Regions from separate parts of the Chryseobacterium sp. Chry.R1 genome, predicted to be linked through region 1. Evidence: riboswitches for the same ligand, from Rfam matches in the RefSeq annotation. Region 1 holds a riboswitch; each other region holds the start of a gene.
What was found. Region 1 has a riboswitch for cobalamin ahead of AAEU33_RS10230 (TonB-dependent receptor). Riboswitches for the same ligand answer to the same signal wherever they lie in the genome.
Positions count from the first base shown of each region.

Region 2: linked by a shared signal. The riboswitch ahead of metE (5-methyltetrahydropteroyltriglutamate--homocysteine S-methyltransferase) and the one ahead of AAEU33_RS10230 (TonB-dependent receptor) in region 1 are both predicted to bind cobalamin.
Region 3: linked by a shared signal. The riboswitch ahead of AAEU33_RS03080 (TonB-dependent receptor) and the one ahead of AAEU33_RS10230 (TonB-dependent receptor) in region 1 are both predicted to bind cobalamin.

Region 1 covers NZ_CP151793.1:2,205,201-2,216,131, reverse strand. The annotation lists gene AAEU33_RS10260 (endonuclease) at 1-1,179, shown strand, start outside; gene AAEU33_RS10255 (NAD(P)-dependent alcohol dehydrogenase) at 1,255-2,280, opposite strand; gene AAEU33_RS10250 (CCC motif membrane protein) at 2,475-2,795, opposite strand; gene AAEU33_RS10245 (DUF2752 domain-containing protein) at 2,815-3,105, opposite strand; gene namA (NADPH dehydrogenase NamA) at 3,135-4,187, opposite strand; gene AAEU33_RS10235 (cytidine deaminase) at 4,295-4,777, shown strand; cobalamin riboswitch at 4,883-5,059, shown strand; gene AAEU33_RS10230 (TonB-dependent receptor) at 5,092-6,939, shown strand; gene AAEU33_RS10225 (hypothetical protein) at 6,951-7,991, shown strand; gene AAEU33_RS10220 (HD domain-containing protein) at 8,170-9,588, opposite strand; gene AAEU33_RS10215 (L-threonylcarbamoyladenylate synthase) at 9,726-10,274, opposite strand; gene AAEU33_RS10210 (DinB family protein) at 10,491-10,931, opposite strand, start outside.
Region 2 covers NZ_CP151793.1:2,936,133-2,947,063, forward strand. The annotation lists gene metE (5-methyltetrahydropteroyltriglutamate--homocysteine S-methyltransferase) at 210-2,519, opposite strand; cobalamin riboswitch at 2,778-2,964, opposite strand; gene AAEU33_RS13265 (Lrp/AsnC family transcriptional regulator) at 3,119-3,580, shown strand; gene AAEU33_RS13270 (Crp/Fnr family transcriptional regulator) at 3,594-4,127, opposite strand; gene AAEU33_RS13275 (VOC family protein) at 4,141-4,521, opposite strand; gene AAEU33_RS13280 (hypothetical protein) at 4,663-5,139, opposite strand; gene AAEU33_RS13285 (hypothetical protein) at 5,160-5,741, opposite strand; gene nudK (GDP-mannose pyrophosphatase NudK) at 5,875-6,456, opposite strand; gene AAEU33_RS13295 (DUF4406 domain-containing protein) at 6,443-6,802, opposite strand; gene AAEU33_RS13300 (Crp/Fnr family transcriptional regulator) at 6,870-7,451, opposite strand; gene AAEU33_RS13305 (excinuclease ABC subunit UvrA) at 7,572-9,827, opposite strand; gene AAEU33_RS13310 (TIGR01777 family oxidoreductase) at 9,914-10,819, opposite strand; gene AAEU33_RS13315 (hypothetical protein) at 10,845-10,931, opposite strand, start outside.
Region 3 covers NZ_CP151793.1:630,115-641,045, reverse strand. The annotation lists gene AAEU33_RS03125 (heavy metal translocating P-type ATPase) at 1-609, shown strand, start outside; gene AAEU33_RS03120 (hypothetical protein) at 752-1,111, shown strand; gene AAEU33_RS03115 (YHS domain-containing protein) at 1,227-1,502, shown strand; gene AAEU33_RS03110 (SCO family protein) at 1,480-2,172, shown strand; gene AAEU33_RS03105 (superoxide dismutase) at 2,282-2,956, shown strand; gene AAEU33_RS03100 (hypothetical protein) at 2,960-3,328, shown strand; gene AAEU33_RS03095 (MbnP family protein) at 3,543-4,379, shown strand; gene AAEU33_RS03090 (cytochrome c peroxidase) at 4,366-5,418, shown strand; gene AAEU33_RS03085 (transporter) at 5,432-6,385, shown strand; cobalamin riboswitch at 6,486-6,670, shown strand; gene AAEU33_RS03080 (TonB-dependent receptor) at 6,782-8,809, shown strand; gene AAEU33_RS03075 (DUF5074 domain-containing protein) at 8,806-9,942, shown strand; gene AAEU33_RS03070 (cell surface protein) at 9,956-10,931, shown strand, end outside.

The DNA.
Region 1 (10,931 bases):
CTAGGAAACACAGCTTTTCCGGGGTTACAAACCTGGGAGCTTAATGTTCTTTTAGCATGGCATAATCAGGATCCTGTTTCTCAGGCAGAAATCTTAAGAAATAATGCTTCTTATACTTATCAGGGCAATAGAAATCCTTTTATTGACAATCCTGCTTATGTAGATCAGATCTGGGGATCTCAACAACCATCAAACGATACTCAGGCACCTACAACAGTTACGGGCCTTAGTGTTTCAGGTAAAACATCAAGTAGTGTATCTCTTTCATGGACTGCCTCAACGGATAATGTTGGCGTTTCCTCTTACGACGTTTATATGAACGGAAGCTTAAAAACCAATGTAGCTTCAACTTCTGCAACAATTTCAGGATTGAGTTCATCCACAACTTATACTTTTTATGTAGTAGCTAAGGATGCGGCTGGAAATACATCTTCCGACAGCTCAACAGTTTCTGCAACTACAGAATCCGGAGGAACAACGAATCCAGGTACAGATTGTGTCAATGAAAATTTTGAAACCATTCCTACGGGAAGTTCATCAAGCTATTCTACAAGAACATGGACCAATGGTGGAATTACCTGGACTGCAACAGATGCAAGAACCGATCAGACGATTTCCAATAAGGCGATTACTGTTCGTGATGGTTCTTTAAAATCGAGCAGCTCAGCTAATGGTATCGGATCATTAACGGTAACTACTCAATTAAAATTCAGCGGAAGCGCAGGAACCTTTAATGTTTTGGTAAACGGAGTACAGGTGGGAACAATTCCTTACAGTGCAACAACTGCAACCACAACAATCAATAATATTAATGTTTCCGGGAATGTAGTAGTGACATTGGATAATAATTCATCAAGCAATCGTGTAGCTCTTGACAACCTAAGCTGGACTTGCTATTCCGGAACAGGAAAGCAAAGCAAGAGTATCTCTTCTGATGTTCAGCCTGAGTCAAAAGATTTACAGGTTTATCCTAATCCCATTTCAAATCAGGAGATCTTCATAAAAGGAGAAACTCAGAATATTAAAAAAGCTGAGATCTATAATTTGCAAGGAAAAGTAATGCAAACAATTAACAGCCCCTTCAAAAACAGCAGGAATTCAATTAAAATTAAAAATCTTGAGCAAGGTATCTATATCTTAAAACTGGATAATTCCAGTCTTAAGTTTATCGTTAAATAAGCTTTCAGGATTTTATTTAAAATAAAAAAAGCCTTCTCTTTATTAAGAGAAGGCTTTTTATTGGTAGTTTAAATATCAGGGAATCAAGACCGCTCTGCCTTTGATTTTCCCTTCTCTTAGCCGGTCATAAACCTCATTAGCCTGATCGAGCTTATATTTTTCAATTTCAATATGGATTTTCTTTTGTCTGGCAAGTCCTACAACCTCCATCAGTTCCACCCGGGAGCCCCAGTAAGGATTAGTCATACTTACCCCAAATGGCAATCCGGACATATTGTATTGATAATGTCCTCCTCCCAATCCTACAATGGTAAGGTCTCCGTCAAGGCTTACAACCTTAGTTCCCAACTCAATGGTCGAAGTTGCTCCAACAAAATCCAATACTACTTTAGCCTTTTTTATTCCGGTAATCTTTTTGATCTGTTCTGCAGCATCAGCATCTTTGGAATTAATGGTGTAAGAAGCTCCAAGCTCTCTGGCAAAGGCCAGCTTATCTTCTGTGACATCACATGCAATAATTTCAGCTCCGCTGATCTCCCGTAAAATCTGAAGTGCAACATGCCCTAATCCCCCAACACCGATCACCACCACATACTCATCTGCCATCAACTTATCCAGTGACCTTTTGATGGCTGAATACGGGGTTAAAGCAGCATCGGTAAGTGGTGCAGCTATAACGGGATCGAGATCATAAATAGGAACCAATAAACGGGACGATGGAACAAGCATATATTCTGCCATCCCGCCATTCAGTCCTAATCCTCCACCATACGCCATTTCTGACTGATGGTCACAATAGTTCTCTTTTGATTGCTGACAGGGTTTACAATGCCCGCAGCCCCAAGGTCCATAGACTAAGACAGCATCCCCTTTTTTATATCCTTTGACATCTGAACCGATTTCTTCAATCCATCCCGCATTCTCATGTCCCAAAGTAAAAACAGAACCTGAAACTGTACCTTCATCTATAATATGCAAATCCGAATGACAAACACCGGCACCTCCAATCTTTAATAATACTTCTTCTCCTGATGGTTTTGGGATTTCCATATCATCTACAACACGGACATCTTTATGTCCGAAAAAACGTACTGCTTTCATATAATTAATATTTGAAATTTATATACTTCAATTTACTAATAACATACTGGTTTACATGAATAAATACCATTAAATAAATCATGTTTCCGATAAAATTCCCTATTTACATATCATATTAAAGAAAATTACAAACAACCTACCAACAAAAAATGACCGCAAAATTGCGGTCATTCAGTTCGATCATATCATTAAAGTTATTTTCCCATATTTTTAAGCTGATTAATCTGCTCCATATATCCGTCCCAACCGACAGTAGAAAGGACAAAGATCATATAGGCAAGACTCAGAACTCCTATAATCAGACCAATGATGCATAATATTCTTCCTGTTTTAAGGTTATCATAGTCTGAATATACTCCCGGATTCTGAAGATACAGCGCATTATCTTTATTGTACAGATTCATTCCGATTAATCCACAGATTACACCTACAATCCCGTTACAACAACAGCTTCCGAGGATAGCGACGATTCCTAGTACTAGTACGGTTGTCGCGTTTGGTAATTTTTGATTCATAGTTAGTTATTTTAATAATTTAATGTAATGTTAAAGGATGTTTATAAAAATAAGAAACCACCATGATAATTGAATTAATAATGGCTAAAAAAACCAGTATATTACCATAGCTTCTTTTTTTATCAATAAAGTTCACTCCTACCATAAACAAAAAAAGAAGTAAGGTGTAGACCGCAGGAAACATATGAAAAGCCTCTGAAAATTTTCCTTCAAAGACTAAAACAATTGCCCTTTGGGTACCACAACCAAAACATTCAATTCCTAAGAATTTTTTACTTGGACAAGGTAGCATAAAATCTTCAATCTTCATTTCCTGAACTTTTATTTTGGTTTCTAAAATTAAGAAGAAATTTTAGCTCTTAGATATTGATGTGGGAAAAAACAGTTTTCATTCATTTCAAAGGATCCCTGAACTGCAATATATGGATTTCTAAGAATTTCCCTGGCTACAAAAATAAGATCGGCATCACCCTTCTGTAAAATATCCTCAGCCTGCTCTATTTTTGTGATCAAACCTACTGCTCCCGTCTTCACTTCAGCTTTATTTTTTACCTGTGATGATAAGGGGACCTGATAACCTTCAAAGACAGCAATCTTTGCTCCATGAATATTCCCACCACTTGAAACGTCCACTAAATCCACCTTATGCTGCTTCAGTATTTTTGCAAGCTCTACACTGCTTTCGATATCCCATCCATTTTCAGCATATTCTGTTCCTGAGATTCTCACAAACAATGCAGTATTATCATTCAGTTCATCGTTTACCGCATCTACTATTTCTATTAAAAATCGTATTCTGTTTTCGAAGCTGCCTCCATATTCATCTGTTCGTATATTCGAAAGCGGAGATAAAAACTGATGAACTAAATATCCATGCGCTCCGTGGATCTCTATAATATCAAATCCTGCTTTCACAGCTCTTCTTGCAGCTTCTTTAAAATTCTGAACCTGAGTTTTGATTTCTTCCAGCGTCAGAGCGTGTGGAATTCTTTCTGTAGGATGATAAGGAATCGGGCTAGGTGCCAGAGTTTCCCACCCCTCTTCCACTGGAATTTGAATATTATTCCAGGTAGAGCCTTTTCTTCCGGCATGTGCCAGCTGGATTCCGATTTTACTCTCAGAATTGGAGTGGACAAAGTTGACAATCTGCTGAAGTTTTTCAGCCTGTTCGTCATTCCATATTCCCATACATTTATTAGTGATCCTTCCCCGGGGTTCAACACCCGTTGCTTCAATCATTATCAGTCCGGTACCACCTTGTGATCTGCTTCCGTAATGTACGAAATGAAAGTCATTAGCCATTCCGTTTTCACTTGAATACATACACATAGGTGACATAACCCATCGGTTAGAGAGTTTAATATTTCTGAATTGTATCGGAGTATATAACATTGTCTATTAATTTTTGAATTTTACTAATGAAGAGGAAATAATCCCGGGTTGCCCACGTGATTAAAAAGAACTAATTTTACCTCCCCTTTTTAGGCTCCAATAAATATATGAAAAAAGATATACAGATCGGCTACGAATATTTTAAAAATAGCTCTGAACTGAACGATATAGAAAAAAAACTTTTCGAAAGAGCAAAACAAGCCCGCGAAAATGCTTATGCCCCTTATTCCCAATTTTTGGTCGGGTGCTCCGTATTACTTGAAAACGGAGAAGTATTTTCCGGTAACAATCAGGAAAATGCAGCTTTTCCATCCGGACTTTGTGCTGAAAGAACAGCTCTATTCTGGATAGGTGCAAATTTCCCTGAGGAAAAGATCAAAAAGATTTTTATCGTAGGAGGCCCTAAAGAATCTTCTGAAAAAACACCACCGATTCCCCCGTGTGGCGCCTGCAGACAAAGTCTTATTGAATACGAAACAAAACAAAAAGAAAATATTGATCTTTATTTTTCCAGTATGAATGATGAAATCGTTAAGGTAAATTCGATTAAAGATCTATTGCCATTTTACTTTGACTCGACGTTCTTGTAATCGTGAAACTCTCAATTCTGAGGTTCTGGGAAACGTTATTTTTTCTGCAGACCATTGTTTTGATTACAAATTAACAGATACGACTGAGATTTCTTTTTAAAAACTTATCTTTGCAAAAATTTTGGTTTTCAAGCTATTGAAATAATAGGGAATTGGGTGAAAATCCCAGACTGTCCCCGCAACTGTAGATCGCAATTAAAATTTCTATAATAAACCACTGTGAAAACGGGAAGGTATAGAAATGCGAAAGTCAGGAGACCTGCCAAAATGATAATATCAAAAATATATTGCTTTCGGTGGAAAAGTAAAATAGTATGAAAAAAACCTTAGTACTGCTTTTATCGTCATCTGCTTATTTTCTTTGTCTGGGACAAGAGAAAGCAATCGATACCGTTTATATTTTTGACAATCAGATGAACAAGGTAAAACTTTTTCATAAGGTTACTCCCATTACTCCTCAGGATGCTGAAAAGAATTCCACGAATCTTTCAGAACTTTTACGCTTCCAATCCAGTATTTATATCAAGGAAAACGGACGAGGTGCAGTTTCTTCGCCTTCGTTCAGAGGAACCTCTGCTCCACAGACAGCCTTTGTTTGGAATGGAATCAATATCAATTCGATATTTCTTGGTCAGGGAGACATTAATAATATTCCTCTTTTCGGATATGATGAGATCGGAGTGAAAGCCGGTGGCGGAAGTGTAATATACGGAAGTGGTGCAATCGGCGGAAGTATACATCTCAATAATAATCTGGATTTCAATAAAGGTTTTAAAGCCTCCCTGTATTCTGAGGGTGGATCATTTGGTACTTTTAATAATTTCGGAACGGCCTCCTACAGCAATGAAAAGCTGAGTTTTAAAGTCTCAGGAAATCATTCGATCAGTCAGAATGATTATAAAGTCGAAGAAAAAAACTATATTAATAGAAACGGCAAATACTTTAACAGTACGTTTAATGTTGGAATCTCCTATAAAATTGCGAGACATCAGACGATCTCATGGCAAAGTCAGTTTTTTGATTCGACACAGAATTATCCGATTTTTGTAGAGAATGGCAACCGTACAAAATACGAGACACAAAGCACCAGAAGCTTACTTTCCTGGGATATTACTAAAAATAAATTTTCAAATAGCTTAAAAGCTGCTTACACAGAAGAAAATTTCCAATATTTTGGCAATTATAATGCCCCGAAGACCAGTGGTTCAACAGGGAAAAATTATATCTTTAAAAATGATTTTAATTATTTCATCGTACCTGAACTTAATGTCAACATCATCACCGAATTCCAGGTAAACAAAGGTGAAGGGTATCAGCCTGATCTCCAAGGTGTAAAAACTGAAGGAATTGGTAATGTAAGTAGAAATGTAGGCTCTTTAGCGGGATTAATACGATATTTTCCGACGAAAGATCTGCGTTTTGAAGCTGGTGTTAAAAAGGATTTTGTGGAGAATATAAGCTCACCATTGCTTTACTCATTCTCAGGAAAATGGAGTCCGGTACAATGGTATAATCTTGGAGTAAATGTATCCAGAAATTTCAGATTTCCAACATTCAATGATCTGTATTGGAATCCCGGAGGAAATCCAAACCTAAAACCGGAAAGGTCTTACCAGATGGATATGGACCATGAGTTTAAATGGGGTAATTTTAAACTTGCATTAAGTCCGTATTATCTTTATATATCGGATAATATAGTGTGGTTGCCGACAGCTTACGGATATTGGTCACCAGTTAATATCAATAAAGTGAAATCTTATGGTTTAGAATCACAGATTACTTTTGATAAACAGCTTAAAGAACACCATTTTAGATTTAATATAGGATATACACTTGCAAAATCCATCAATCAGGAAACTAAAAAGCAAATGATGTATGTCCCTCTCCATAAGGTTTTTGGAAATTTTGATTATCAGTATTCTTTCCTAAAACTTTATGTTCAGGGAGTTTTTAATGGTCTTACATACACTACAACAGATGAAAAAAGAGAAGATGCCATAGATTCTTATTTCGTCATGAACACGGGTGTATCAGCAACGATCTTAAAAAAATATGTCTTAGGTTTTAAAATCAATAATTTAACCAATACTGTTTATGAAACGGTGTCTTATTATCCGATGCCAAAACGTAATTACAGTATTTCCGCAACGATAAATTTTTAATAAAAAATAACATGAAAATAACTAGACTTTTACAACTTTTATTTGCTGTAGTACTACTTTTCAATATTTCCTGTAGTACTGATAGCGATAATACTTTGCCTGTAGTAACTTATGAAAACGGATATTTAATTTCGAACGAAGGAAATTTCGGAAAGCCAAATGCAGAAGTAACTTTCGTTTCAAGAGACTTAACTTTTAGTCAAAACAGCATCTTTTCCAAAAATAATAATGGAAACCAATTGGGTGATGTTTTACAAGCTATGGCATTCAACGGGGATAAAGCGTATCTCTTGTTAAACAACTCAAATAAAATCCAGGTAGTAAATCGATATACTTTTAAAAGTGCAGGTGAAATTACCAATCAAATAGATAATCCCCGTTATGTTGCAGTTGCCAATAATAATATCTATGTAACCAATGATAAATATCAGGGAGCTAAATATGTAAGTATTTATAAAAATTCAGATCTATCTTTTGTTAAGAAAATTACATTCACGGATAACGTTGAAAGAATTGTTGAAGCAGGAGGAAATATTTTTGTTCAAAATGCAAGCTTTGGATTCGGAAACAAAATAACTTACATCAATACTTCGAATAATGATGTACAATCTGTAATTACATTGCCCAATGTAAATATCAACAAAACAATTTCCTACAATGGTAATGTATATGTTATTGCTACAGGAACTACTGACTCATATATTTATCAGATTTCAAGTACCGGAAGCATTACGAAAACAACAACGTTGACAGGTATTCCTAATGCAACCAATCTTCAGATTGATGGTGGAAGATATTTCTTCTCTTCAGCAAATAAAGTATACTCAATGGTTATGGCGGCAACTACTCCTCCTACAACTCCTATTATTACTGCTGTAGACGGAGGACAATACTATACACTTTACGGATTCAGTGTTGTAGATGGAAAGATTTTTACGTCTGATGTGAAGAACTTTACTGAAGACAGTGAGGTTACAGTATATACTACTTCAGGATCAAAAATCAAATCCTTTACAACAGGTAAGGGGACTAATGGCGTGTATTTAAATTAAGAAGTTTCTACTTTTTAATAGACTAATAAATTTTATTTTTTTTTCATCATTTGTGTTTTTTCCGGGCTGCCTTAGGCAGCCCGGATTTCTTCTACAGAAACCAGACAACATCCAAATAAAAAAGATCCGGAAATGAAATCTCCGGATCTTTTTCTTTTTTCAATTGATAGTTTTGGACTCAGATGATCAATCCTAACTTTTCAGCTTCTGCAATAACATACTTTTTTGCTTCTTCATGATCATTCTGGATTTCACCTTCAAGAATAGCTTCTTTAACCTTCTCTTTCAGAATTCCAATTTCACGTCCCGGCTTCAGCTGAAACATCTCCATGATTTCTTCTCCGGATATAGGAGGCTGAAAGTTCCTTACCTGGTCCTTCTCTTCTACTTCTTTTATCTTTACCGCTACATATTCGAAGTTCCTCTTGAACTTTTCCTGTTTTTTTGAATTTTTCGTGGTGATATCCGCCTTACAAAGCGTAAACAGATCTTCAAGATCTTCACCAGCGTCGAATAAAAGTCTTCTTAGAGCAGAATCAGAAGCATCATCCGTAATCAAAGCGATCGGGCGGGATGAAAGTTTGACCATTTTCTGTACATACTTCATATCTGGCCCTAAGGGAAGTTTAAGCTTTTGGAAAAGGGTTTTCACCATTTTCGATCCCAAAAATTCATGACCATGGAAAGTCCAGCCGGTTCCTTCAACAAATTTTTTAGTGGGTGCTTTTCCAATATCATGAAGTAATGCTGCCCAACGCAACCAAAGTTTGTCTGTATTGACGGAAATATTATCTACAACCTCCAAAGTATGGTAAAAGTTATCTTTATGGGTCTGTCCTTCCACCTCTTCTACCCCTTTCAGTTCAATCAATTCAGGAATGATGTATTTTAAAAGACCGGTTTGTTCCAGCAGGCTTAATCCAATAGACGGCTTTTCAGAAAGCATAATCTTATTGAATTCTACCATAACCCTCTCCTTCGAAACAATTTTAATCCTTTCTACCTCCTGGCTGATTGCGGATAACGAGTTTTCCTCTATCGTAAACTGTAAGGTAGAAGCAAAACGAACCGCTCTCATCATTCTCAAGGGATCATCAGAATACGTCTGTGCAGGTTCTAAAGGGGTTCTTAATATTCCTTTTTCTAAATCTTCTACTCCATTAAACGGGTCTATAAGTTCCCCGAAATTATCTTTATTTAAAGAAATTGCCATTGCATTGATCGTGAAATCCCTTCTCTTCTGGTCATCTTCCAATGTTCCCCCTTCCACTTCCGGCTTTCGGCTGTTTTCATTATAGCTTTCCTTTCTTGCTCCCACAAATTCCAGCTCAAGATCTTTATATTTGATCATTGCGGTTCCATAGGTTTTGAACACGGAAACCTTCATTTTCGGATCAATTTCCGCAGCCACGCTTTGTGCAAGCTCTATTCCGCTTTGTTCAGTAACAAAATCAATATCTGTAGACGCTTTTCTTTTCATCAGTAAATCCCGCACATATCCGCCAACAATATATACTGATTGATTATTCCGGGCTGCAACCTCCGAAATGATTTTAAAAAGCTTTAGATTTTTATTTTGATTGAGATTAATGAACATATTTATTATTTAATGTAAAACCATTAAGAAACCAGGTTATTGGACTTATTTAAAATTCCATGCATTTTAAACAGACTCCACTTCCCACTCTCTTAATGGTTATAATGATTTTGCAAAGATAATTAAAATCTTGTTTTCTACTCCCGAAGTACCTTGATTCTATTATCACTCCATATTTTGATAACTGAAGATCCGGAATACCTGGAAACCTTTTCCCTGTCTTCTTCCACTGCATAATCAACCATGTTAATGATCTCCGGAGAGATATCCGAAAATTTTAACGGACTCTTGTCTCCGCTAAAATTTGCTGAAGTAGAAACCAACGGTTTATTCAGTTTTGTGATGAGTTTTTTACAAAAATCATTTTTCACTAACCGAATTCCAATACTTCCATCTTCTGCCAACAGTTCTTCAGGTAAGCCTCTAGGATTTTCATAAACTATAGTTACCGGTTTTTCACTTAAATCAATAATTTCCCAGGCCATTTCCGGAACATCAACCAAGTCCTGAAGTCTTTTTTCAGATTCCACCAAAATGATCATCGACTTGTTTTTTTCGCGCTTCTTAATCTCAAAGATCTTATTAACAGCCTCTATATTAGTAGCGTCGCAACCAATTCCCCAAATTGTATCTGTAGGATAAAGAATAGTTCCACCGGATTTTAATATATTGATAATGTTTTCCATTTTTAATATTTAGAATTATGAGAAAAATGAAAGAGAAAGAATCTCTTATATACAATTTTTCAAATTGAATTTACATGTCAAAAATACGGATTTTCCGTTAGGTTTTGGTTGAAGCCATCGGAATAAAAAAATACATCAATACAATTTTATAACAAGAGCATATAATCAATAAAGGTGGGCTAAAGCCCACCCAAAAAATGATAAAAAAATATCATTCTATTTTTTCAAATTTGGTAAATACCTCTCTTCAATAACATTCAGATGGTGATAATTATGCCCTACAATTAACTTACCTACTGTCTCTGCTGAAATAGAATTTCCGTTAGCGTTTCCTACCGTAGCCAAAGCATCAGGCTGTAAACTTTCAAGGAGGATCTTAGAAGATTTCCTTACCAGCTGATACTCATCCAGTAAAGATTTCAGGCTTCTGTCATTAGCATGAGAATTATTTGCGTATTCATTTTCATCAAAACCTGGTAAATCTTTCTGCTCGCCTCTGGCGATCGCCAAAATCCTGTATTGAAAAACTCTTTCCGTATCGGAAAGGTGTAATAATAATTCCTTCAAGGTCCATTTTCCTTCTGCGTACGTAAAATGAGATTGCTCTTCAGAAAGGGCGGAGTAAATATTGGTTGTCTTTTCTTCTGATCTTTGTAT
Region 2 (10,931 bases), 730 kb from region 1:
AAAATATTAACTTCTGCATTTACCAAGTTCCCATGAAAATATAGCTCCTAAGTTTTAAATATAACAAAACATAAATATATGATATTTTGTTTTTCGTGATAAAAATTTCCTACGAATTCTTCTGTAGTCATTGATTTATTTTATTAAACAAAAAAAGCAGAAGCTTACGCCTCTGCCTTACAATATAAAAAAAATAATAATCAGTTCTATTATACTTTCTCAGTCGAATAAGCTGCAGCCACTTCTTTCGAAGCTGCTACCATAGCGATCAATGCTTTTTCTGTTTCCTCCCAATGACGGGTTTTCAATCCGCAATCCGGATTTACCCAAAGCTGTTCTGCCGGGATTACGGCTTGTGCTTTTTTCAGCAATGTGACCATTTCCTCTTTTGATGGAACTCTTGGAGAGTGAATGTCATATACTCCGGGGCCGATCTCGTTTGGATATTTAAAGTCTGCGAAAGCATTTAATAACTCCATTTGGCTTCTTGAGCATTCTATCGTGATGACATCGGCATCCATATCGGCGATATTGTGGATAATGTCATTAAACTCGGAATAACACATATGAGTGTGGATCTGTGTAGCATCCTCGACACCGCTTGCGGAGATTCTGAAAGCTTCTACAGCCCATTGAAGGTAATTTTGCCATTCTGCCTTACGCAAAGGAAGACCTTCTCTGATAGCTGGTTCATCGATCTGGATAATTCTGATTCCTGCTTTTTCAAGATCGTTTACTTCATCACGGATTGCCAAAGCAATCTGCTTACAGGTGGTCGAACGAGGCTGATCATCACGTACAAATGACCATTGAAGAATGGTTACAGGGCCGGTCAACATTCCTTTTACCCATTTTTGGGTTAATGACTGGGCATATTGCGACCAGTAAACCGTCATTGGCTGAGGCCTGTGAACATCTCCATAAATAACCGGTGGTTTTACACAGCGGCTTCCGTAGCTTTGAACCCATCCGTTTTGAGTAAATGCAAATCCTGCGAGCTGTTCCCCAAAATACTCGACCATATCGTTGCGTTCAAATTCTCCATGTACCAATACATCAATTCCGATTTCCTCTTGCCATTGGATGGTTCTCTGTGTTTCTTCTTTAAGCAGCTGATCATATTTCTGGGCAGTCAGGTCTCCTTTCTTGAATTGAGCTCTCCAGCTTCTTACTTCTTTGGTTTGAGGAAAGGACCCAATTGTTGTTGTCGGAAATAAAGGAAGCTCCAATGCCTTCTGCTGTGCTTCTTTTCTCACATTAAAAGGACTGTTTCTCTGTGCGTCACTTTCTGTAGTTACGGCAATACGGTTTTTCACATCCTGATTGTGAATCAGTGTTGAAACTTTTCGGTTTTCAATAGCTTTTTTATTTTCAGCTAATTCCTGTAAAGTATTGTAATCCGGGTTTTCTGAAGCTAATTTTTTTAAGGTAACAATTTCATAAACTTTTTGCCTGGCGAAAGCCATCCATTGTTTGATCTCCGGAGATAGTATATTTTCATTTTTCTCCAGGTCAAGATCGAAAGGAGAATGAAGTAATGAACATGACGGTGCAATGAAAACTCTTTCAGAACCTAATGCAGCAATAGCTTTTTTGATGAAAACCAGAGACTGATTGAAATCGTTTTTCCAGATATTTCTTCCGTCTACGACTCCTAATGAGAGGATTAATGTTTCAGGAATTGCATTGATGACCTCATCCAATTGTTCCGGGGCTCTTACCAGATCAATGTGTAGTGCATCAACAGGTAGAGTAGTGGCCAATGAAAGGTTATCTTTTAACCCATCAAAATAGGTGGTCACAATGAATTTAAGGTTCGGAAACTGTTTGGCAATTTCAGCATAAATGTTCTGGTAAACTTCTTTTGCTTTCTGATCAAGGTCTAGTGCTAAAAACGGCTCATCCAGCTGGATCCATTCTGCTCCGTTTTTTTCAAGCTCTTTTAAGATCTCGACGTAAACCGGAAGAAGATTTTGTGCTAAATCCAATTTATCAAAACCTTCTTCTTTTTCTTTTCCTAATAATAAATAGGTTACCAATCCAAGGATAACAGGCTTTGTATGAATTCCTGCTTCCTTCGCTTCAATAAACTCATTGACGATTTTATGGGAGAATAATTTGAATTGCTGATCTTTTTGGAATTCTGGAACGATATAATGATAATTGGTATCAAACCATTTTGTCATTTCCATGGCTGTAATATCGTGTCCTTCTTTCTGATAACCTCTGGCCATAGCAAAGTAAAGATCTAGCTCATTTGATGTAATATCCTGATAACGGGAAGGAATAGCTCCAACAGATAATGTCATGTCCAATACCTGATCATAAAAAGAAAAGTCATTGGATGGAATCAGATCAATTCCTGCTTCTTGTTGTAGTTCCCAGTTTTGCTTTCTGATCTTTTTTCCTGCCTCTAAAAGTTCCTGTAACGATGTTTTACCTGCCCAATATAGTTCGCAGGCTTTTTTAAGTTCTCTGTTGCTACCGATTCGCGGATAGCCAAGGATGTGTGTTTGCATTTTCTTTAAACTTTTAATTAAATTTTGGTTTTAAAAGTTCTTATAATGCTTCATGACGCAATCGGGAAATAGTTTTTAGCAATAGAGAAGATACAATATAGACGTAATTTTTCCAGTGAGGGATAGTTTGTTGAGTAGCCTGAAATTAATTTTCATAAAAAACATTACGTTTAAACTCAAATAAATTCTGAGTTTAAAACCCAATTCAATACGTTCAAAAGTATCATCTGTATGACCAAAAGCTTCAGACCGCGAAAGCATTGTCAATTCGGAACAGGCAGGTCTCCTGACTTGTAACAGTTTTTGTCATCCTTCCCGCTTGTGGCAGTGGATATTCGGGGACAAAAACCTCTGTTGTGTTACTTACAGTTGCGCGACAGCTCGTGATTTTCACACGATTCCCTATTAATCTACCTTAAGTAAAACCTTTTCCGTTTGATGAAGTATGTTAAAGAACAAAATAGGGTGTAAAGGTATTAATTTAAGATGTTTAATTGGCGTAAATGCAAAAATTAAGGATATTGTTTTGTTTGAATTGAATTTGTGAGTTATTTATTCTGTAAATTTGAAAATATAAATCGAAAAAAGAATATTATCCTGTGGAAAGACTAGACGATAAAGACCTTCAATTGTTAAGAATCCTTCAAAAAAATGCAAAATTGACCGTTAAAGAATTGGCAAAGGAAATTAACCTTTCTCCATCTCCTGTTTTTGAGCGTGTTAAAAGGTTGGAGCAGGAGGGTTATATCAAACATTATGCAGCTGTCTTAGAAGCTGAGAAACTGAATCGTGGTTTTACAGTTTTCTGTCAGGTTAAATTAAAGATCCACGACAGGTCTGTGGGAAATGATTTTGTACAGGAAATTACACTGATAGACGAAGTTGCGGAATGCTATAATATTTCGGGCGATTTTGATTTCCTTCTCAAAGTTCAGGTACGCGATATGAAACACTACCAGGATTTTGTATTTAATAAATTAGGTTCCGTCGACTCGATAGGTAGCACACACAGTACTTTTGTAATGGCAGAAGTGAAGAATAACCATGGAGTTACTATATAGAGTACATCTCTTATTAGATTTTTTTTCCTCTGATCCTGCTTAATGATACAGACGTGATACCAAGATAAGATGCAATATAATACTGAGGAACCCGGCGGAAAATCTCGGGGGATTGCTTTATAAGCTCATTATATCTTTCCTCTGCAGAATCTTTTATACGGGAAATAAAGAGCTTCTGATATTTAAGTAAGCGTTCCTGTAGATAGCTGTAATAAAGTTCCTTGCTGTCCGGATTATTTTCAATTATTTGTCTGAAATCCTCAATAGAAGTGCTGTATACAGTACAGGGTTCTATCGTTTCGATATTATAAATACTTGGAGAATTATAAAACAAACTTTCCCACGACGAAATAAAGTTTCCTTCAAACAAAAACTGAAATGTAATTTCCTTACCGTCATTATTAAGCCAACCTCTGGCAACTCCTTTTTTGAGATAGTAAAATTTACGTGCCATCTTACCTTCTTCCGTTAGCAAGGTTTTGTTGGGTAATTCTTCCTGTTCAAAATTACTAAGGATTTTAGCCAAGGCGTTTTTATCTGGGGACATGCTCACGAAGATTTTAAATATAATTACTCACTTCAATCAGGTTCTGATCAGGATCCCGGAAGTAGACGGACCTTATTTTGCCTGTTGCCCCGGTTCTGATAACAATACCCTCGATGATTTCGATGTTTTTTTCTTTAAGTTCTTTTAAAATATCATGTACATCTGTTGTGGCAATAAAGCACAGATCTGCAGAACCGGGAGTAGCATGTAGTGCCTTTGGCTCAAATTCATTGCCTTTCTGATGCAGGCTGATTTTTTGGTTTCCAAAAGCAAGCGCTTTCCGGTTATCTCCGAATGAGACCGCTTCAAATCCCAGGATGTCTGTATAAAAAGAGATGGTTTTTTCGATATCAGCTACCGTTAGAACGATATGATCAATGTTTTGAATTTCCATGGTTTTGTTTTTAATGTAAAAAGATCAGAAGGTAAGATTTCTCTGATCATCGGTTATAATGCACAATTATAGACGGAAAAAATGGTAAGAAAAGCAGTGAAAATATTATTTGGGATGTTGATATTTATATATCATCCAGTGCTATTTTCTAGTACCATTTATATAGATTATCTCAGGCTTTTTTCCGTCTAAATCCCTTTTATTCCGACCAAAAATACCTATTTCAATATCATTTGGGTTTTTATTCTCAATTTCAGAAGGGCTTACATAAGTATACATTCCATATCCGTGACCTGAAACGATCCAACCCTCAGTTTTATTTAGGTGGATAGTCCCAAAATCTCCTGCCGGCCCACCTGTAAATACAGGCCCAAATTCTTTCATTTGATTTATTGCTTCATCTTTTACGCTTTTTATAGTGTCAGCATTATCAAAAATAATATATGTGCCATTTTTAAAAAGAACCCAATCCTGAAATTTGGGGTTTATTGCCAATTTAACATTCTTAATTAATTCAGCCTCACTCATTACATTACTATTTTTGCTTTCTTTTGAATTAGGTTTATCACTACAACTTAGTAAAAATGAAATTATAATTAAAAGGAAACCTTGTTTCATTGATTAGTATTAATTGATGTTTAATCTAATCTCTGCTGCTGCAGGTAGGTCAAAGTTGAATTTTTAACAAACTCTTCCATAGAAGTTTCTTTATCTGCATTTTTATTCGTCAGTTCAAAAAGATATTGAATTAAATTGCCCAGTTTACTATCCTTGCAGGTCACTCTGAATCTTTTGGCCTTTGGGCTGGATTCGAGGAACGTTAGTTCTGTGGTATTGCTTAATTTTACATTATTGACATCGAAACCGGCACGGGGATTTTTCTGAAGACGCAGAAATCTTTTCTGGGTTTTGTCGGTACTTTCCTCTATGAATTTTTCCATTTGATAATCGGTCAGGAGTTGCGGATAGATAAGTCCTTCCCGTAAAATTAAACTTGTTAGTTTATCCGATTTATCATAGAAAATGGTTTTATCATCAAATTGTATCTGATTATCTTTTACAACGATCTTTCCTTCAAATTTGTTATAAGTCTTCTTTTTATAATCATTTTTGAACTGCTCGGTAAGTGCTTTTTCCTTAATGCTTACACTTTCCTTTTTTTGACCAAAGGCAGCTAATGATAATGATAATAAGATAATTAATGAAAATTTCCGTTTCATATTTTTAAATTTTAAGTGTACTTCTCACATCCTTTTCGGGAAATTCTAAGGCTAAGAAACCAGGAATGAAAAATACTTATTTTATTTTAAATTCAGTTTTTATGATATTAGTTTTTTAGCAGCAAAGATGATGCTACAAAATATTTTTTACACGAAGATATTGAAGGAGCATGATTGTTTTTGCATCTTTGATCTCCCCGTTATCGATCATTTGCAATGCTTCACCGAAAGATAACTCCAGCACTTCAATATCTTCACCTTCTTCTTCAAGGCCACCACCATCTGCTATTTTCATTTCTTTAGAATATTCCGCAATGAAAAAATGAAGAATTTCAGTTACTGACCCCGGAGACATATAAGATTCAAAAACTTTTTCTACCCTCGAAATCTGGTAGCCTGTTTCTTCTTCGGTTTCTCTTCTGATACAATCTTCAGGATTGTCATCATCCAGTAACCCTGCACAGGCTTCTATAAGCATTCCTGTTGAATTTCCATTAATAAACGTAGGTAATCGGAATTGCTTTGTCAGAATAACCGTATTTGTATTTTTATTGTAAAGCAGGATTGTGGCACCGTTTCCTCTGTCGTAAGCTTCTCTGCTTTGGATTTCTACTGATCCGTCGTTTTTTATCTTTTCATAGGTAACCTTTTTCAGGGTGTACCAGTTATCTGATAAGATTTCAGTCTTTATGATTTTCACTTTACTGTTCTGCATAGGGAATATCTTCTATATGATAATAAATTTTCAGTCCTCTTTCTTGAGCAATTCTTACATCCTCATCAGCTCCTTTGGATGCTCCTTCTATCCGTAATACAGCATCACATTTTTCCAGAATCCTGTGGGCAATCGGATATTGTATTTCCTGCCAGGCTTCATCACCTATCTTTGTTGAACCGGCAAGGTGTATCAGTGGTAATGCCACCCATTCACCGATCATCGGGATATGACCTTTCCTGAAAATAGGTAATGCTGCTGATTCTAGTTTATTCAGATTTTGTTTGATGAGTTTTGGATCATCGTGGGTACCACTTCGGTAAGGTCCGGCAATTAATATTAGCATTATTTTTTATTTTTAAGTAAAATAAAGAAAGAAACCATGTAAAAAAAATAAGATAGTTTAAGAGTATTCACTTTTTATTTTTATTGGTTTTTATGGTACTTAGAAATTCGGGCGTGATCCCAAGATAAGAAGCGATTTGCTTTTGGGTAATACGTTCTGCCGCAACAGGATATTTCCGGATAAAGGCATTATAACGTTCTTCTGAAGACAGGGAGAGATTCTCAATAATCCTGAGCTGTTCCCTGGTATAAGCATTCTGCATCATAATTCTGAAGAATCTTTCAAATTTCGGAACCGTATAGTACAATTTGTCCAGATCTCCTTTTTTCAATTGAAAAATAAAACTATCCTCGAGTGCTTCAATATTCAGCATAGCGGGTTTTTCATTAACGAAACAATACATATCAGTGATCCACCAATCAGGAAGGGCAAACATAATTGTGGATTCTTTACCTGTCGCATCCAAATAAAAAGCACGCAGTAGGCCCGAATGAACAAAGCTGATTTCTTTACAGGGTTCCTGCTGTTTCAGGATACATTCTTTTTTTCTGACCTTCCTTTCGCGTAACAAAGAATTGAAGTAATTGGCTTCATCATCGCTGAGCGATATATGTCGGGATATATTCCTTAAGATTAAGCTGTTATTCATGGTTATCAGATGACCTTTAATTTCTCTGTAATGTACGGGCTAAATTAATATTTATTTTCCAACAAATCCTGTAAAATGCCTTTAAATTGAGAGATTTTGATCGATATAGATCATATCTTACTATTTTCCATGGAGATGTTTTTTCAGATATTTAGACGTTTGGGACTGGGAAGCGGATAAAAGATGTTCTACAGTCCCTTCGAACATAATTTTACCACCCAACTTTCCGGGTCCGGGACCAATGTCAATAATCCAGTCTGCCTGAGCAATAATATCCAGATTATGTTCAATGACGATAAGGGTGTTATCTTTATTCACAAGCTCCTCAAAAAATAAAAGCAACTTTTCATTGTCGATAGGATGAAGTCCGGTGCTGGGTTCATCCAGAACTATAACCCTGGCAGTATGGTTTAATTCTTTGGTTAATTTTAGACGCTGTCTCTCACCGCCGGAAAAACTGTCGAGCCGTTGGCCTAAAGTAAGGTAATCTAAACCAAGTTTGATCAGCAGGGTAAGCTCATGTCCGAATCCTTGTTCGGGAAAAAAACTTAGCGCTTCTAAAACGGTCATATCCATCACTTCAGCAATATTTTTTTTGTGATAATGATATTGAAGAACTTCGGGCTTGTATCCTGATCCCTGACAAACTTCGCAAGGTTGCTCAATATCATCCATAAATGCGAGGTCCACTTTTTCTATTCCGAGACCTTTACAATTGGGACAGGCGCCCTCTCCGTTCCGGCTGAAAAGCTTATCCGAAACATTGTTTGATTCTGCAAAAAGCTTTCGGACCGTATTGGAAAGATTGAGATAAGTAAGCAGGTTGGAACGGCTGCTGGCCTTAAAAACAGATTGATCAATGACGGTTAATTCAGGATAAAAAAGAGGAAGTATTTTATTGATCAGCGTGCTTTTACCGGAACCTGCAACTCCCGTTACAACCGTCATAACTCCTTTCGGAATTTTTATGTCAATATTTTGAACATTAAACATACTTCCGTTTTTTATTTCAATAAATCCTTTTGCTGATCGGGGATTTTTATTGTAATCTGGAATTTTGCTGAAATAGATTCCGGTTTTGCTTTTAGCCGTTTTTAGATTCTTAAAAGTTCCCTGGTACATAATCTCGCCTCCATTTTTTCCGGATGCAGGTCCCATATCTACGACAAGGTCTGCTATTTTAATAAGATCAGGATCATGTTCTACGATCAATACTGTATTTCCTTTATCTCTGATTTTCTTTATAATGTCTACAATATGATCAATATCTTTGGGATGAAGACCAATACTGGGTTCATCAAAAATATACAACAGATCGACAAGACTGTTTCCTAACTGTTTTACCATTTTTACCCGTTGAGATTCACCTCCGGACAGAGTATCTGTCTGCCGGTCCAGCGTGAGATACTGCAATCCTATATCGATGAGATTCTGAAGTTTTTTTTCCAGCTCCGATAGGATGGAAGAGTAGGTTTTGGAGGGAATGGACTGGAGGAATACCAGAAGTTCATCCACTGATAGTGCTGTACAATCGGCAATGTTTTTATCAGCAATTTTACAGGACAAAACTTTTGGATTCAATCTCTTTCCTTTACAGGCCGGGCAATCTTTAGTAATGATTACTTTTTTCAGCGTTTCTTTTCTGGTGATATTCTCTTTTGAGTCCTTTTTTAAAAATGAGTTTTCAATCCTTGGAATTACTCCTTTATACTTAACCGTTTTCCCCCATTCTTTTGAAGGATGTTTAGGAGTGTGCTCTTCAGCATTCAGTAATAATTCCCATTCATTTTTTGTATAGTCCTTTAATTTTTTATCATTGTCAAAATATCCGGAATGAATATATCGGGTCAGCCGCCAGCCACCGGGTTGAAAAGTAGGAAACCGTATAGCACCTTCGTTTAGGGATTTATTTTTATCAAAGAGAGTTTCAGTATTTACCGTCTGTACAAATCCAAGACCTTCGCATTCAGGACACATTCCCTGGGGATTATTAAATGAAAATACATTGGAATATCCCACAAAAGGCTCACCGATTCTTGAAAAAAGTAATCGTAAAGAAGCATAAATATCGGTTGCGGTTCCCACTGTAGAACGGGCGTTACCTCCTAGTCTCTTTTGATTAATGATAAATGGAACATTCAGATTTTCAATTTTATCTACATTCGGAACACCAAAATGTTGCAGGCGGTTTCTGATGAAGCTATTTTGGATTTCATTGATCTGCCTCTGAGCTTCAGCCCCGATCGTTTCAAAAACAAGGGATGATTTTCCTGATCCCGATACTCCAGTGAAGACTGTGATTTTGTTCTTAGGTATTTTTAAGGAGATATTTTTAAGATTATTCTGTCTGGCTTTGGTAACAATGATGTCTTTCATAATGTGGTATTTAGATATGAAATCAGATACTTCAATATTAACAGATACTTTCTCTTCATGTATCCTCTGAGAAAAGACCGTGGATCTTATTTCTTCAGTAAATCTTCCAGCGAATCTCTCAGATCAGGAAACTGAAACCGATAGCCTGCATTCTGAATTTTTTGGGAATCAACCCTTGAGCCTTCCAGTAAAGCAACAGAAAGCTCTCCAAAAATGATCTTCAGTACAAATGCAGGAACATTAGGCATAAACAAAGGTTTGTGTAAAACCTCTGCAATTTTTTCCGTAAACTGTTCGTTGGTTGTATGTTGTGGTGATGCAGCATTATAAGCTCCTTTTAGCTGAGGATTTTTTAGAGCAAATTCATATATACCGATGATATCTTTCAGATGAATCCACGGCATATATTGTTTTCCGGTTCCAATGGGTGAACCGATTCCCAGCCGCACGGGAGTTGCCATTTTTTTTAAGGCTCCGTCTTTTTCAGATAGTACGATGGATGTTCTTACTTTAACAACTCTTTCTGCAACATTCTGACTAAGAAATTCATCAGCAGCTTGCTCCCAAAGCATAACTACCTTTCCAAGGAAATCATCGGCTTTTTCATCTTCCTCTGAGAAAATTTTCTGTGAAGTATAAGCTCCATAAATTCCCGTGGCGGAAGCTGATATAAAAGATTTTAATTTGATGTTTTTCTTTTTTAAAGTATCAAGAATAAGTTTTGCAGAATCAATCCGGCTGGAAATAATCTCTTTTTTTCTGTCATCCGACCATCTTTTTTCAGAAATATTGGCTCCAGCAAGATGAATAATATGACTGATATTTTCAAATGCCGAATCATCAATTGTCCTCTTACTAATATCCCATTCGTATTCATTGTCTTTGGTCTTTTTCCGGGTCAGCAACCGGACCGTATATTCCGGATCTATTTTTTTTGATAGCTCTCGGGCAACCATTCCATTAGCTCCGGTAATTAAAACAACTTCTTTCATAGATATTAATTTTGGTGGTGTATTCTTAGGTTTGATTTTTTACAATCAATACAAAATCATCTTCCAAAAGTTTATAACCGTAATCGTAAATAAATTTATATTCCGAACCGTT
Region 3 (10,931 bases), 1.6 Mb from region 1:
CCGGATAATATTGTGTATACATTAATTGCGGTCGCTTATGATAATAAGTTTGTAGGATATCTTACTATTGCAGATACCATTAAAAACGATGCGCAATTAACGATCAATAAATTAAAAGCATTAAATATAAAATCAACCATGCTGAGTGGCGATAAAAGCTCAGTTGTAAAATATGTGGCGGATACTTTGGGAATTCAAAATGCTTATGGGGATTTACTTCCAGAGGATAAGGTGAATAAAGTAAAAGCTATCAAAGCTAAAAATGAGACGGTTGCTTTTGTTGGTGATGGAGTGAATGATGCTCCGGTTGTAGCTTTGAGTGATGTAGGAATTGCAATGGGTGGACTGGGAAGTGATGCAACGATTGAAACAGCTGACGTTGTAATACAGGATGACATGCCAAGTAAAATTCCTATGGCCATTAATATAGGTAGGAAGACCAAACAGATTGTATGGCAAAACATTACCCTGGCATTTGTGGTAAAAGGAATTGTTTTGATCCTTGGTGCAGGAGGTTTGGCGACCATGTGGGAAGCGGTTTTTGCAGATGTCGGAGTTTCACTGATTGCAATCCTGAATGCCGTAAGGATCCAAAGGATGAAATTTTAATAATTAACCATAATTAAACTTAATTATAAGAAGCCTTGCTGAATTTCGGTAAGGCTTCTGTCTGAAAAAATATCGATGACTTTCATCATAAATTATACTTAAAAAGAATTTGAGTAGTATATTTGTGGAATAGAATTGATCATTGAAACTTTTCATATCCATATTCATTATTTTTACCATAGCAATACGTCCTGTATTGCCATTAGTGAACTATGCGGTTAACTATGATTATATTGTAAAAAATCTCTGTGAAAATAGAGATAAACCGCAATCTACATGTAAGGGTAAATGTTATGTAGAAAAAGAACTCGCTAAAACAGAAAAGCAATCTGGGCCACAAACGATAAAAATTTCTGTTATTGATGTATTTCTTTCCAATGATATTCTTTCATTTGCTGATGCCAAAGGATTTGAAATCTTGCAAAAAGTTGCTAATCCAGGCTATATCAAATCGCATTCTTCAGATTATTTTTCCAGGATATTCCATCCTCCTTTAGGATAATTTATAATAACTAATTTACTAGTCGAATGCCTAATCTTTATTAGCTATTTATTATGTGATTAGTTTTAATCACATCTCTGAATTAATCCATTATTATAAATTTCATTTCAATCCAATGAAACATATATTCATTTTAACAGCTTTGCTGCTGTCGGTATCATTTATTTCCTGTGCCCAGGAAACACCTAAAGTAAAGCATAGTAAAAGTATGATGACTCCAAAGGAGAACCTTAAGGTAAAAGTAGTCAACGCTGAAGATCCTGTATGTCATATGAAAACGGCAGATTATTTAAAATTTACAGCAACATATAAGAACAAGGTGTACGGTTTTTGCAGTGCTTCCTGTAAGGACGAATTCAACAAAAATCCTGAAAAATATGTCCAAAAATAAAAAAACAACTCAAAGCTCAAAAAGCAGGATCGTTATTCCCATTGCAATTATTGCAGTTATTTTCCTGGGAGTAGGTTTTGGTATGAGCTATTTTAAAAAAAACCTTTATACTGTAATGAAGGTTCCTGATTTTGAACTTACCGATCAGAATAATAAAAAGATTACCAATAGAGATATGCTGGGCAAAGTATATCTGGTGGAATTCTTCTTTAGTAAATGTCCCACCATCTGTCCTGTAATGAACAGCAATATGAAAGTGATCGAAGAGGAGATTAACAATCCTGAGTTTGGGATTATTTCCATAAGCATAGATCCGTTGAACGATACTCCGGAAACGTTGAAACAACATGCCAATAGAATCGGAGCAAAATCTCCCAACTGGCATTTTTTAACCGGAGACCGGACTTACATTGGAAACCTTGCGGATCAGTTCAATATCTATGTTGGGGATAAAGAAGATGAGGGGGAGAGTCTTAATCACAGCGGGATGATTGCGCTTGTTGATCAGGAAGGAAATATCCGTTGCAGATATAATAAAGACAATATGCCTATCCTTTACTATTCAGGATTAAACTATAAGGATCCTGAAGGAAAAGAAACACAGCTTACCGGCAAATATCATCCGGACAGGGAAAGGCTGATTGAAGATATTAAGAAGTTATTAAATTAAAAGTTGGATGTCAGGAAGTGTATTGATTATAAATAAAGGTCTTTGACCCTTGTCTTCTATCATCAAACTTACTCTTTAAAAAAATGTTAAACCATAAATACAAAACATTATGAAGATTATGAAAATAGCTGCCTTAGGTGCAGTTTTGGCAGCGCAATTTGCTTTTGCGCAATTCAAGCAAACTCCTTTATCATACGCTTACAATGCGTTGGAAGGTTCAATAGATGCGCAAACGATGGAAATCCATTATACAAAGCATGCTGCGGGGTATGTAAGTAATTTGAATAAGGCAATTGCTGGAACACCTCAGGAAAAAGAGACTTTATTCCAGATCCTTTCTAAAGTTTCAACTCTTAGTCCAACGATCAGAAACAACGCCGGAGGACATTTTAACCACGAACTTTTCTGGACCATGTTAACGCCTGAGAAAAATACCCAGCCTTCTGCGAAATTACTAAAAGCAATTACAGAAACTTTTGGAAGTCTTGATGCCTTTAAAGAGAAAATGAGCAAGGCAGGAGCTGATCGTTTTGGTTCCGGCTGGGCATGGCTTTCTGTGGATAAGAACGGAAAGTTGTTTGTTTCTTCAACTCCTAATCAGGATAACCCTTTAATGGATGTTGTAGAAGAAAAAGGAACTCCAATTCTTGGAATTGATGTTTGGGAGCATGCTTATTATTTAAAATATCAGAATAAGAGAGCTGACTATCTTACCGCGATCTGGAATGTATTAAACTGGAAAGAGGTAAGTAAGAGATATGAAAATGCACTGAGCAAAAAATAGATCATGAATTATATTTGCAGCATATTCCTTACCCTCTATATGGTGGTCAGACCTCTGATCCCCATCATGGAATATGCTGTAAATTATGATTATATTGTTGAGGTCCTTTGTGTTAACAAAAACAAACCAGAGCTGAATTGTAATGGTAAATGTTATTTGAGTAAAGAACTCGCTAAAACCAATGATACAGAAACAGCCCCTTTGAGTAAGGGAAAAAATTCCGGACAAAAAATTCTTGATATTTACATCCTTCCGGAAATAACAGAAATAAAAAACACAGATCTAACATACGATCACAATTTTACTTTTATTTATCAAAAGAATTACTCTTTTCTTTTCCTGAAACATATTTTCAGGCCGCCGGTTTTTTAAAGTTGTTTATACATCTTATCACCAATTGTTAAAGTTCACATACTGCGAAAATTACAGATTTTCCACACTCATGTGTTCTTCATAATTGTTTCATGATTCACTTTATAATTCTAAAGTGCTAAAACTTTTATGCCTATTGGGATTGAGAAAATGAATGTTTTCAACATTCGATGCTTATTTCTATTCAAACAAATACAATTTAAAAAAATCAACAATGAAAATTTATAAATTTTTATCTCTATTGTTTATTGGCCTTATATTACTTAGTGCTTCATCATGTCAAAGTAATGACGATAGGGATAATTCACAGGATACTACACCGGGAAACCTACAGATAAAGTTTGAAAACGGATTCAATAACCTTGGCGGTATTGTTTTGAATCAGACAACCCAAACTTCTTCAAGCGGACAAAAACACCAGTTTTCTACTTTAAAATATATTATAAGTAATATCAGCCTGATTGATGAATCCGGAAAAGAATTTAAATACAATGAAAATAATCCTGATAAAGGAGCCTTTATCATAGACCAGGCAGATGCCGTAGCAGGAATCGTTTATGTAAACCTTACCGGAATTCCTAAAAACAATTATAAAAAAGTGAAGTTCGGTCTGGGAATCAGCCAGAATGCTTATCTCTTGGGAATGGACGGGCAGGCAGAGTTTTGGAATAAAGCTAAAACAAAAGGAATGTCCTGGTCCTGGGCTGCGGGCTATGTTTTTGTAAAACTGGAAGGAAAATACGGAAGTACTGCGGCAGAGAAGGAGTTTATGAATCATACGGGAAATATGGGAAATGTAGCGGCTAATAATACTCCTGATTTATACCGGGAAATTACTTTAGACCTCCCAACAACGGCTAGAGTGACCGGAAAAATAAGACCGTCGATTCATATTCTGGCCGATCTTAATCAGTATCTGAGTGGTGACACAAAACTTACCCTGAATACATCTAACGATATGATGATGGGGTCGAGTCCGCATTTGGTAAGTGTAACCAACAACCTTACTAAAATGTTTACCGTAAACCACGTTCATAATGATGAAGATTAAAAATATTCTGAAGGCAGGATTGATTATTGTTACATTTTTTAATATCATATCGTGCTCAGATGAGGTTATTGAGCCATTGGAAAAGGATGAGGCTTATAACTTACAGTTTCCAGCTTATTTTCCTGAAATGACGTTTGATAAAACTGGGAATCCGGTCACCAAAAATGCAGTAGAGCTGGGAAGGAAATTATTCTACGAAGGAAGGCTTTCCCGAAATAATACCATTTCGTGCGGATTCTGCCATATACAGGAAAATGCTTTTACGCACCATGGGCATAATGTGAGCCATGGCGTGGATGACAGGATCGGAATACGCAATGCCCCTCCTATCCAGAATATGGCATTCTTAAAACGATATATGTGGGACGGGGTAATTCATAACCTTAATGAGCAACCCATTATTCCTATTACCGACGCAAACGAAATGGATAGTTCAATGCCTGAAGTGATTGCTAAATTAAATGCCGACAGTAAGTATAGAAATCTTTTCAAAGCCGCTTATGGTGATGAATATATTACAGGGGAAAGGGTTTTGAAGGCTTTGTCACAGTTCATGGTAACGATGATTTCTGCTAATTCTAAGTATGACCAGTATAAGAAGGGAAAAGCAACTTTTACTACAACGGAAATGAAGGGAATGGCACTATTCCAGCAGAAATGTTCCTCATGCCATAGCGGAGAATTGTTTACGGATGAAAGTTTCCGCAATACAGGAATGTATTACAATAGTCAGTTTAAGGATGCCGGGCGTTACAGGGTAACATTAGATCAGGTAGATTGGATGAAATTCCGGGTACCCAGCTTAAGAAATGTGGAATATACAGCACCTTATATGCATGACGGGAGATTCTATACCCTGGATGCTGTTCTTAATTTTTACTCAGATAATGTAGAGGACAATCCTAACCTTGATCCGCTGCTTAAACAAAACGGACATATCGGACTCACAATGAACAGTGCGGAGAAGCAGTCCATTATTGCTTTCCTGAAAACTCTATCTGATAAAGACTTTGTTACCAACCCAAAATTCTCAGAATAAATTTGAATCAAACATGAAAAACATTTTTTTAATAGTATTGGGTTTATTTTTATGCCAAATAGCCTATGCAGAACCCATAAGAGACAGTTTGTATATTCCTGAAAATAGCTTTAACCCCAGCAAATTTTTTGATGATGATTGTGATGCTTGTGGCTGTGCTGCAGGAAATGGATCATCAGGATTTGAGTCTTTGCTTAATCCTCAATTTATAGGAATAAAATATTTTGCACAGCATTATAAAGCCAAAGAAAACCTTTTTGTGAATGATCTCACCCAGGATCAGTACTTCAATACCGTCCAGTTATGGGGAAAAGTTCCCATTACGAAAAAGCTGAGTGTTTACGGGAGTTTCCCTTTTCAGTTTCATGAAAAAAAAACAATGCAGGGAGACATCAGAATTAATGGAATAGGGGATCTGAATGTAATGGGTATTTATCAGCTGATCAATTCTAAAGATGCATCTCACCAATTAAATGGAGGATTAGGAATAAAAGTTCCGTTAGGAAGATTTGATGAAAAAGGAATTACGGGAGTGAATCCGAGTTTCCAATTGGGAACAGGAAGCTGGGATTACCAGATGGTTGTGAACTATAAATACCAAAAGAACAAAGTTGCGGTAATTGTTAATACGGATTATGCTGTTAAAGGTGAAAATAAGAAGTATTATCAGTTTGGAAACCAATGGAACTATGCAGCTACCGGATTTTATCAGCTTCATGCGGACAAAAAAATGATCTTTTCCGGGAAAGCCGGATTACAGGGAGAAGTATATGATAGGAATAAGCAATTTGATGAAGCCTTACCGGATACTGCCGGAAGTGCTTTATATGGAAAATTAGGCTTTGAACTTTCTTATAGTAAATGGAGCCTGGGTAGTGAACTGATGCTTCCTGCCTATTCAAACCTAGCGGGTGGAAACATTGAAGCTAAATCCAGATTCAGTGTGTTTATTAATTTTGGGATATAAAAATCAAATGAACATTCCGTTACTCATGTAATGGAATGTTTGTTTTTATTCTGTTGAAAATCATTTTATTAAGTATAATATTGTTTCTAAGAAGAATTTTCTATCTTTGCCGGAATCTGGTGAGCTGTAAAAGGCTTTTAAAAGGGAATCCGGTGTAAATCCGGAACAGACCCGCTGCTGTAAACTCTAAACCAAAATTTTTGATGTATATATCCACTGTTTTTAATGGGAAGGATTTCAAAAATGGAGTAAGTCAGAAGACCTGCCAGAAGATTAAAGTTTGATGCTTTCGTGGAATAAAGCTAAGGACAACAATGCTTCTGTGCAGTTATGGCTGTACAATGTTATTGCTGCTTTCTTATATCCATTAGTGTCAAGATTATTCTCAATGAGCTAATGGAACCGAAATTTACTTTTACAACTAAAAAAATAATTATCACAATCCTTGTGCTAATTAACCAGCTTTATTTTTCTCAGTCAAGAGATAGTATAAAGGAAAAAGGGATCCTTCCGGTTACCATTTATAAAAAAGATTTTAAAGAAATTCTTCCCGCTCAAACTCTTTCAGGAGAACAGCTGGAAAGGTTGAACAGCCAGTCCGTAGCCGATGCATTACGCTATTTTTCGGGAGTACAGATCAAGGATTACGGTGGAATTGGCGGATTGAAAACGGTTAATATCCGAAGCATGGGTAGCCAGCATGTCGGTGTTTTCTATGATGGGATTCAATTGGGAAATGCACAAAACGGGGTTATCGATCTGGGAAAGTTTTCGCTGGATGATATCGGAGAAATTTCATTATACAACGGACAGAAAAGTGAAATCTTTCAGCCTGCAAAAGATTTTGGATCTTCCGGCTCAATTTATCTCCAACCCAAGACTCCTTATTTCTCCGGAAATAAAAAAACAAATCTTGTACTTAGAATAAAAAACAGCTCAATCGATCTTTTCAACCCGTCATTTCGATTGGAGCAAAAGCTTTCAGATAAAATTTCCGCAAGTTTCAGCTCCGAATTTATACAGAGTGACGGACAATATAAATACAAATACCAGAAAAAACACCCCGATGGTACTATAGCCAATGATACAATTGCAACAAGATATGATTCTTATATTACTGCCAAAAGATTTGAGACCAGCCTGCAGGGAAATCTGAATAATGGAGACTGGAATGTCCGGGGCTACGGATATATTTCAGATCGTGGGATTCCCTCAGCAATTGTGAATAATGGTTTTGATCCGAAAGGACAAAAATTACTTGATAGAAATTATTTTGTTCAGGCTCACCTAAGGAAAAAAATATTTCCAAAATTTGAGACTCAGCTCAAAGCTAAATTTGCCTACGACTATACCCGGTATATGGATACGGTAAATGTAGCTGAAACAGCTTTAAAAACAGATAATACATATATCCAGAGAGAATTATATTTATCATCTTCCAATATCTACTCAATTACACCAAACTGGGATGTTAGTGCTAATGTTGATTTCCAGTATAATAATCTGGATTCCGATCTTAAGCTTTTCTCATTTCCCACACGTTATACCTCATTGGTTGCTTTTGCAACCACTTACCAATGGAACCGGTTTAAGTTTCTTGGAAGTGTTTTAGGCACTTTTATTCGGGAGAATGTTGAACGTAATTCCAAGTCGCCTGATAAGAGTGAATGGACACCCTCTGCATTTTTGAGTTACCAGCCACTGGCCTTTAAGAATTTAACAGTGAGAGCATTTTATAAAAGGATTTTTAGAATGCCGACTTTCAATGACCTGTACTATACTATGATCGGGAATGTTTTTCTTAAACCTGAACTTACCAATCAATATGACATAGGTTTTACTTATCAGAAGACTTACGACCATCAGGTTCTGAAAAGTATTTACTTCAAGGCAGACGGGTATTATAACAAAGTGGAAAATAAGATCATTGCAGTACCCACAACCAATCTTTTCAGATGGATGATGACGAATCTTGGAGATGTTCAGATCATAGGATCAGATGTGAATATACAGGCTGAGCTGGACCTTGGGAAAGTAATATTGAAGCCATTGTTGAGCTATACCTACCAAAGTGCACGCGATTTTACTGAAAAAGGAGAGTCATATTATGGAGATCAGATTCCTTATGTGCCATGGCATTCAGGAACTTTTACTTTGATGGCTGATTATAAGGAGTGGAGCTTTAATTATAGCTTTATGTATACGGGGAAACGTTATGATGCACAACAAAACAATATTGAATATAATCTCATCAGACCCTGGTATACGCACGATTTATCGATTCAGAAAAAGTTTAACTGGTATTCTCACCAGTTCAAGGTAAGCTTTGAGGTCAATAATACTTTGAATCAGCACTATGATGTAGTAAGGAACTATCCAATGCCGGGAAGAAATTTTAAACTTATTGTAAGCTATACATTATGAAAAAAATAAGCTATTACGTGTTCTTATTCATTGCGTTTTCATTACTGTCATGCAGAACAGATGAATACACTCCGAAAGAAGAAGTTGAGACGGGTCTTACACAACCGGAAAATACTGCAATCAAAGGTTTTTATGTTTTGAATGAAGGAAATATGGGGAGCAATAAATGCACACTTGATTTTTTTGATTATACAACAGGAAACTACAGAAGGAATATTTATGCAGAAATTAATCCCAATGTTGTCAAAGAATTAGGCGATGTGGGAAATGATATTCAGATTTACGGAGGTAAATTGTATGTTGTGGTGAATGTATCCAATAAAATCGAGGTGCTGGATGCAAAAACAGCAAAGCGAATCAAAACAATCCAGTTACAAAACTGCAGGTACATTAAATTCAAAGATGGAAAAGCCTATGCCAGCAGTTACGCTGGGCCGGTTGATATTAATCCTAATTCTCCTAAAGGAAAAGTTGTGGAGATTGATACGACTTCCCTTGCCATTCAAAGACAAGTTACCGTAGGATATCAGCCTGAAGAAATTGAGATTGTGGGAAACCAGCTTTTTGTTGCTAATTCAGGAGGGTATATGGTTCCAAATTATGATAAAACTGTTTCTGTGATCGATCTCAATACATTTACAGAAAGTAAAAAAATAAATGTTGCAATCAACCTTCACCGCCTTAAAAAAGATAATTACGGGGATTTGTATGTAAGCTCAAGAGGAGATTATTACAATGTACCATCAAGTTTATTCCTCGTGGATGCAGCAACCGGAACAGTGAAAAAAGATTTTCATCTCGCAGTGAGTGAAATGACCATTGTGAATGATAAGCTTTATTACTATGGAAATGAATTCAATTATAATACCCATTCTTACACTAAAACTTTTGGAATTATTGATGTAAAGACCGAACAGGTGATTTCTGATAAAATTATCGATCAGGAATATGCAGATGCAATCAAGGCTCCTTATGGAATTGCTGTAAATCCCATTACTGAGGATATTTATATTACCGATGCGAGGAATTATGTATCCACGGGATTTGTCTATTGCTTTAATAAAAGTGGTCATTTCAAATGGAAAACGGAAGGAGGGAATATTCCGGCTCACTTTACCTTTTTGTATAAATAACTGAATCTTAGATATGGACAGAAAAATTTTAAAAATAATACCTGCTGTACTGGTTATATTTCTTTTAACCGGAATGTCAGGATGTAAAAGTGACAGAGATGAAGAGTCTTCATTTAAGGGATTGGAAGAGTCTTATACGATCAATCGTTTTAAGGTACTGAATATTCCCGTAAATGTTCCTGGTAAACTGACCTGGAGTATTAAAGATTCCATTATTTCTGAAGGATCCGAACTCGATTTTATCAGCCCTTACGCGAAAACATATCCACTGACACTGAAAATAGAACAAAATGGAAATGTGAAAACATATCAATCTACCATTATTGTAAATAAGGAGCCGGGTTCCTACAGTAAATATATTGCCAGTGTACTGGATTTCCGCCCTGCAATAGGACAGTTTACCAATGAAATTCCTGAATATCTTGCTGGAAATACAGCCAATACTATGTTGCAAAAAGCCAGGGAATCTTTAATAGGCTCAAATTCCACATTGATCAGTTTAGGAGGATTCGGGGGCTATGTTGTTTTTGGGTTTGATCATACGATTCCAAATATGAACGGCCGGGATTTTAAGATTCTTGGAAATGCTTTCTGGGGAAATAATGCTAACGATCCACGTTCGGGTTCTTGTGAGCCGGGAATTATTATGGTGGCTTATGACAGAAATAAAAACGGGAAACCTGATGATAATGAGTGGTACGAAATTGCTGGAAGCGAATATTTTAAAAATACAACCGTAAAGAATTACAGCATCACTTATTTCAAACCCAATGAAACTAAACTTCCTGTTCCCGGAAGTGAGCCATGGCAAACTGATATCGAATATATTAAATGGCAGGATAACCAGGGAAATACCGGATTTAAAACCAAAAACGGGTTCCATGACCACAGCTATTTCCCTTTATGGATTTCTGATGCTTCTTACAGCTTGTCAGGAACTAAATTACAAAACAATTTTTACGATCAGAGTGGAAATGGGTCTTATTGGA